DNA from 2 places in the Bacillus sp. JJ1562 genome. Region 1 is predicted to be linked to the other one. Evidence: riboswitches for the same ligand, from Rfam matches in the RefSeq annotation. Region 1 holds a riboswitch; the other holds the start of a gene.
What was found. Region 1 has a riboswitch for FMN ahead of V7097_RS14895 (ECF transporter S component). Riboswitches for the same ligand answer to the same signal wherever they lie in the genome.

Region 1 (3,424 bases):
GATTTACAAGAAGAGGACAGAATCCATCGACATGAAAATAATGAAGTCCCAAGATGCTCGAATGGATTTGAACATAACAGAGAAGCAGTATTTTTTAAATCAAATTAAGGGTTATGAAGGAGAATTGTTATTTGATTCATTCACAGAAAAGCTAGACTGTGATTGTTTGGTTTTAAATGATTTATTGCTTCAAATTAATAACATTACATTTCAAATTGATAGCCTGTTGCTTACACCCGAGGTACTCTATATATTTGAAGTGAAAAATTACGAAGTTGATTTTTATTACGAATCAGACAGGCTATACAAGAAACCCAAAATAGAAAGGAACAATCCCCTCATCCAGCTTAATCGCAGTGAATCCTTACTTCGCCAATTTCTCCAAAGTCACGGATTTACAATACCAATTCAAGCATATGTTGTCTTTGTTAATCCCTCCTTCACTCTTTACCAAGCACCACTCAATATTCCGATAATCTTCTCAACACAACTAAATGTATTTTTTCAAAATCTTAATAAGTCTACTACAAAATTAAATAATAAACATAAAGTGCTTGCGGAAAAATTAGTTTCATTGCATATGCAGGAGTCTCCCTATAGTGCGCTACCTGGGTATGAGTATGAGCAATTACGAAAAGGGATTTGTTGTGGGAAGTGTGGAAGTTTATCGGTGGAGATTAATGGTAGAAATTGCGTTTGTATAGGCTGTGGTCATAAAGAATTGGTTAATGATGCTGTAATACGCAGCGTGGAGGAATTGAAGCTTTTGTTCCCTGTATATAAGATTAGGACGAATTTGGTTCAGGAGTGGTGCAGGGTTGTGGAGTCGAAGAAGAGAGTCCAAAGAATCCTTGAAAAGAATTATAAAATCGTTAGAAACAATCGGTGGACCTATTACGAATAATAGTGTTTTTCAAGGGTTTGCTATTCGTAGATATTTTATAATAAAACTAACTAGGTTTGTATTTGAGGAGCCGTGTCAGAGACAAAAAGCTGATGAAATTGGCGATGTATGTCTTCGAGATCCAGTCTCAGAGACATTTAACGAGCGGACTAACTTTCTTTTGTCTTTGAGAAGCTCTATCAGGGACAAATAGCTGATAAAATTGCCGGTTTTTGTCTTCGAGAGCTAGTCTCAGAGACATTTAACGAGTAGACTAACTAGAATTTGTCTTTGAGAAGCTGTGTCAGAGACAAAAAGCTGATGAAATTGGCGATCTATGTCTTCGAGAGCTAGTCTCAGAGACATTTTAAAAGCGGACTAACTAGAATTTGTCTTTGAGAACTGGTGTCAGAGACAATTGGCAGACGAAATTGCTAGAGTTTGTATTTGATCCTCAGTCTCATGGACAATTCGAATCCAAAAGCCAAAAAATGTCTTTGTTCGAGATCTGTTGTCAAAAATAAATTTCTATAAAACTAAAACAAGCACCCTCCCGCGGGTGCTTGCCTATCAAATCATTTATATCGACGCTTGTTTATTTATCCATGGATGTAGACGAGCATACAGCAACATGAAGAGTGTTGTTACGATCAATCCTTTTAGTAAGTTAAACGGAAGGATTGCGTAAACCACCATTTTGAGTGTTTCTGGTGATGACATCGCCGGTATATTCAAGAAAAAGTTGAATGCCGGTAGGAAGACATAGTAGTTAAGAACACTCATGATAATCGCCATCATTGCTGTACCGCCAATTAATCCGATAGTTAAGCCTAATTTTGTTTTTAACAGTCTGAAAATGTAGTAGGTTGTTAGGACGAAAATAATCCCAGCTACAAAGTTAGAAATATGGCCGACTGGTACGCCTGTTTCACTGCCGGTGATGAAATAATCAATCATGTTTTTGAATAATTCAACTAATATACCGGCCATCGGTCCAAAAATTAGTGCTGCAAGTAATGCTGGAACATCGCTAAAGTCGACGTTCAAAAAGCTTGGGAATGTTGGCAATGGGAAGTTGAGAAACATTAAAATATACGAAATCGTACTCAACATTGCAATTGCCACAAATTGACGTAAAGGTATTTTTTTCATTTTTTCTTTCCTCTCCTCTTTTGTCGATCCACCTCAAAAGAAGAAAGGTTCGGCTTTTAAGACATACCCAAATAAAAACCCCCAAGAATTAGCTTCTTGAGGGAGTTAATGAAAAGGCATGCTTAATAAACGTTCAATCAATTAAAATTTTTTGAACGCGCAGAACCTCCATCTTCTCCCATCCAGACTATACTGTCGGCTTTGGAATCGCACCAAATCCTGCCTTGCGGCTCGCGGGCTTAGAGAGTACACTCATCACCGCCGGTCGGGATTTTCACCCGGCCCCGAAGATAGATCAATATTTAATTTCACTTTATTTTATCAAGTTTAAGGACTATTGTGAAGCAATATGCTTAAAACAGCTCAAATTCTTATGAAAAGCCCCTACTAAACAAGCGAGAGGCCAAGTTAACTTACTTTCCATCAACGACTTCTTTTAAAATTTCATATGAACGTTTTTGTTTATCCGGATCATAAATGTAAGAAACGGCCATTAGTTCATCGACATTATATTTTTCTTGGAAGCTTGTTAATTGATTGCGAATAGAATCCTTGCTTCCTAACAATGTAACACTTGACATGGAGGTTGCCATTTCTTTTTCTTGTTGGCTCCATAGACCATCCATGCTATCGACTGGTGGCTGTAATGGATTTTGTGTACCACGGACAATGTTTAAGAAAAATTGCTGCATGGTTGTAATTTCTCGTCTTGCATCTTCGTCTGTTTCAGTACCAATAACATTTAGGCAAACCATCATGTAAGGTGAGCTTAAATATTCGGATGGTTCAAATCGATCTCGATAAATGGAGATAGCCTCTTCCATAAATCGTGGTGCAAAGTGTGAAGCAAATGCATATGGGAGTCCTAATTTTGCTGCCAAATAGGCTGAATCCGTTGAAGAACCAAGAATATAGATTGGCACATTAGTACCTACTCCAGGATATGCTTTTACATAGCCTTGACGTTCCATCGGTCCGAAGTATGTTAGTAATGCATTTACATCATTTGGGAAAGTGTAAACAGAGTCATTATTTGATCGTCTTAATGCTCCTGCTGTCATCATGTCAGTTCCAGGAGCTCGACCAAGCCCTAAATCAAGGCGATTTGGATAGATGGTCGCCATTGTTCCGAATTGTTCAGCCACAACTAGTGGTGAATGGTTGGGTAGCATTACACCGCCTGAACCAACTCTGATTTTTTTTGTATGCTCTAAAGTATGTTTAATTAGAATGGGTGTTGCAGAACTGACTAACGTTGGTGAATTGTGATGTTCCGCAATCCAATATCGTGTGTACCCCATTTTTTCAGTAGCTTGAGCTAAATTAATCATTGCATCTATAGCGTCTTTCTGATTTTGCCCTTTACGAATTGGTGCAAGATTTAGAACG
Region 2 (3,424 bases), on a different contig from region 1:
AAGGTCCAGTTACATAGATTTTTGCGTCTTTCACACCAGCTGTAATTAATGCATTAGCATACATTTCCTCTGTAATTAAAGTGATATGTTTTGAAATTGTTACATCTAACCCCGATCCTTCTTCCTCAATGGTGATAGAAGCTGAAGATAGGGCTTTGTTCCCGATTCTTGCCTTTGGAATATAATTTCCAAGGTACTGATGTTCTTCAGCGTTAGTGACAACGACAAGCTGTGGGTTCTCCGGTGCGTTCATTTCTTTTAAGATTGCTTCCTTTTGTGTTTCGGTTAAGTCTTCACCAAGTGTAATAATCACATCTCCGGGTGCAGCGTCTGCGAAGCTAAGTGATGGAAAAATGAGTGAAAACACAAGTAAAAATGAGAGTATATGTTTATATCTCAAACTAGTTTCCTCCTTTTATTTTTTTATGCAAGGTTATCCCATCGTACATATTATATATTATTCTTCACCAAAAATATCTTTTTGACGTGTATTTAGGAAAAACGCCCCCTTTCACATTGGATTATTCCAACCATTTATAGTAAAATGAACTCGTTCAATACATATGGACGAAAGATTAGGAGCGGAGGTTTCAAATGAAAAAAGCTAGCATTGAATTTGAAAATGGAGAAAAAATTGTAATTGAATTATATCCAAATGAAGCACCTGGAACTGTAGAGAATTTTGAAAAGCTTGCGAATGAAGGTTTTTATAATGGTCTAACATTCCACCGTGTAATTCCTGGCTTTGTCGCACAAGGTGGTTGCCCACGTGGAAATGGAACTGGTGGACCTGGGTATACAATAAAATGTGAAACAGAAGGAAATCCACATAAACATGTACCAGGAGCATTATCTATGGCACACGCTGGAAAAGACACCGGTGGAAGCCAATTTTTCATCGTACATGAGTCACAGCCTCATTTAGATGGTGTACACACAGTATTCGGACAAGTAATTGAGGGATTGGAGTCTGTGTACCGAATTAAACAGGGCGATGTCATGAAAGAAGTTAAAGTTTGGGAAGAGTAAGATGCGAGGCACAACAGGTCATTCTTGTTGTGTCTTTTTCTTTGTCTTATAATGATTATTGAGGTGAAACTAAATGGGTAAAGGTAGATGGACGGTATTATTTGTTCTGCTTTTAATTTCGATTGCATGGGGAGTTATTTTTTGGCTGTTTATAGCTTAATTAATCATCCATATGAATACTAAAATACATAATCTGTATCGTAAAGTATTAAATTCGACAAAATAAGAATACTTTATGTTATACTGTTTTACATCGCTAAAAGAATTAAATATTTTCCTTCGGGGGTAGGTGAAATTCCTTACCGACGGTGATGAACAAGTTGTTCTAAGCCCGTGACCCATTTTAATGTTAACATTTTTATTATGTTAATAGGCATTATGCCATGAGAATTCATTTGAAATGGTGGACTTTGGTGAGAATCCAAGGCCGACAGTTAGAGTCTGGATGGGAGAAGGATGTTAGTACGGTATGTGAAAAAAATTTGTCCATAATACCTTTATTTGTGTTGGGCAAAATACATATTCTGCTGCTTAAATGACATCGACCAAGACCCCGGATTGTTTTCCGAGGTCTTTTTGTTTTGGCAAATAAAGATAGAACCCCCGTAAATAGTACATGATAAATAGAAAGGTGTGTAGATAAGATGAGAGATCAAGATTATATGAATTTAGCGATAAATGTTGCAAAGGCAGGTAAAGGTCAAACCACTCCCAATCCTGTCGTAGGTGCAGTCATTGTCAATGAAGGACGTGTTGTAGGAATCGGAGCACATCTTAAAGCCGGAGAACCTCATGCAGAGGTGCATGCAATAAGAATGGCTGGTGAAAAGGCACAAAATGCAACCGCGTATGTAACTTTAGAACCGTGTAGTCACCATGGAAAAACTCCTCCATGTGCTGACCTTTTAGTGAATAGTAATGTGAAAAGGGTTGTTATTGCAACGACTGATCCAAATCCACTCGTTGCTGGAAAAGGCATCGCCAAATTAAAAGCAGCCGGAATCGAAGTTGAGGTCGGGGTATGCAAGGAACAAGCAGATGCTTTAAACGCAGTTTTTTATCATTTCTTAGATAAAAAAATTCCTTATGTAACTTTGAAATCTGCCACTACTCTTGACGGGAAAACAGCAACAGTAACTGGTGAAAGTAAATGGATAACCGGTGAGGCTGCTCGAAATGATGTTCATTTATATAGAAGTATCCATGATGCGATTCTTGTAGGGGTAAATACAGTGCTTGTAGATAATCCAAGTTTAACAACAAGGCTTCCAAATGGGACAGGCAAAAATCCGATTCGAATCATCTTGGATTCAACCCTAAGAACCCCCCTTGATGCACAAGTAGTCAATGACGGCGAGGCAGAGACTTGGATTATTGTATCCAATCGGGTAAATGAGGAGAAAATGAACGAATTTTCAGGTAAAAATGGTGTTAGAATTATCAAAATGCAAGAGTCTGAATTATCAATTAACACCTTGCTTACACGTCTAGGTGAAGAAGGCATTTCCTCCATTTATGTTGAAGGTGGAGCAGAAGTGAATGGCAGCTTTTTAAAGGAAAAGGCAATTAACCAAGTCATCGTCTACCTTGCACCAAAGTTAGTAGGTGGAAAGCTAGCACCTACGTCAATTGGTGGTACTGGAATCGAAGCTATCGATGATGCATTACAATTAACAATTAAATCTGTGGAACAGCTCGGAGAAGATGTAAAAATCGTAGCCGAACCGAGAGTGTAGGTGAAAAAAATGTTTACAGGGATTGTTGAAGAAATCGGGAAAGTAAAAGCAATAAACGGATCACAGGATTCGATTGAAATGGTGATTCAGGCTAAAAGAATTCTCGAGGATGTGAACTTAGGTGATAGTATTTCGGTCAATGGAGTTTGTTTAACTGTGACGGAATTCACATCTGATGGTTTCAATGTTGATGTGATGCCAGAAACGGTTAAATCAACGTCATTACGCGAATTAAAACGTAATCACGCTGTCAATCTAGAAAGAGCCATGGCTGCTGGAGGCCGCTTTGGAGGGCATATTGTTTCAGGTCATGTAGATGGTATCGGAAAAATTGTTCGAAAAGAACCAAAAGGAAATGCCGTGTATTATGAAATTGAAGTTCCAGAAGAACTTGTTCAGTTTATGATTTACAAAGGATCGGTTGCGGTGGACGGGACAAGCTTAACTATTTTCGGACTTACGGAAAATACGTTTACTCTCTCTTTGATCCCTCATACGTTATCAGAAACGATTTTACATAGAAAGGGTGTAGGTGACATTGTAAACATCGAATGTGACATGTTTGGGAAGTATGTAAGCTCATTTCTGCAACGATCTTTAGTAAACGAAAAATCAACTAAATCCAAGATTACCACAAGCTTTTTAGAAGAACACGGCTT

Region 2: linked by a shared signal. The riboswitch ahead of ribD (bifunctional diaminohydroxyphosphoribosylaminopyrimidine deaminase/5-amino-6-(5-phosphoribosylamino)uracil reductase RibD) and the one ahead of V7097_RS14895 (ECF transporter S component) in region 1 are both predicted to bind FMN.

The regions. Positions count from the first base shown of each region.
Region 1 is NZ_JBALOQ010000022.1:143,605-147,028, forward strand. Features, by position in the region: gene V7097_RS14890 (nuclease-related domain-containing protein) at 1-904, shown strand, start outside; gene V7097_RS14895 (ECF transporter S component) at 1,463-2,035, opposite strand; FMN riboswitch at 2,202-2,331, opposite strand; gene V7097_RS14900 (LLM class flavin-dependent oxidoreductase) at 2,449-3,424, opposite strand, start outside.
Region 2 is NZ_JBALOQ010000018.1:40,517-43,940, reverse strand. Features, by position in the region: gene V7097_RS12150 (DUF1002 domain-containing protein) at 1-400, opposite strand, end outside; gene V7097_RS12145 (peptidylprolyl isomerase) at 595-1,029, shown strand; FMN riboswitch at 1,301-1,490, shown strand; gene ribD (bifunctional diaminohydroxyphosphoribosylaminopyrimidine deaminase/5-amino-6-(5-phosphoribosylamino)uracil reductase RibD) at 1,674-2,765, shown strand; gene ribE (riboflavin synthase) at 2,775-3,424, shown strand, end outside.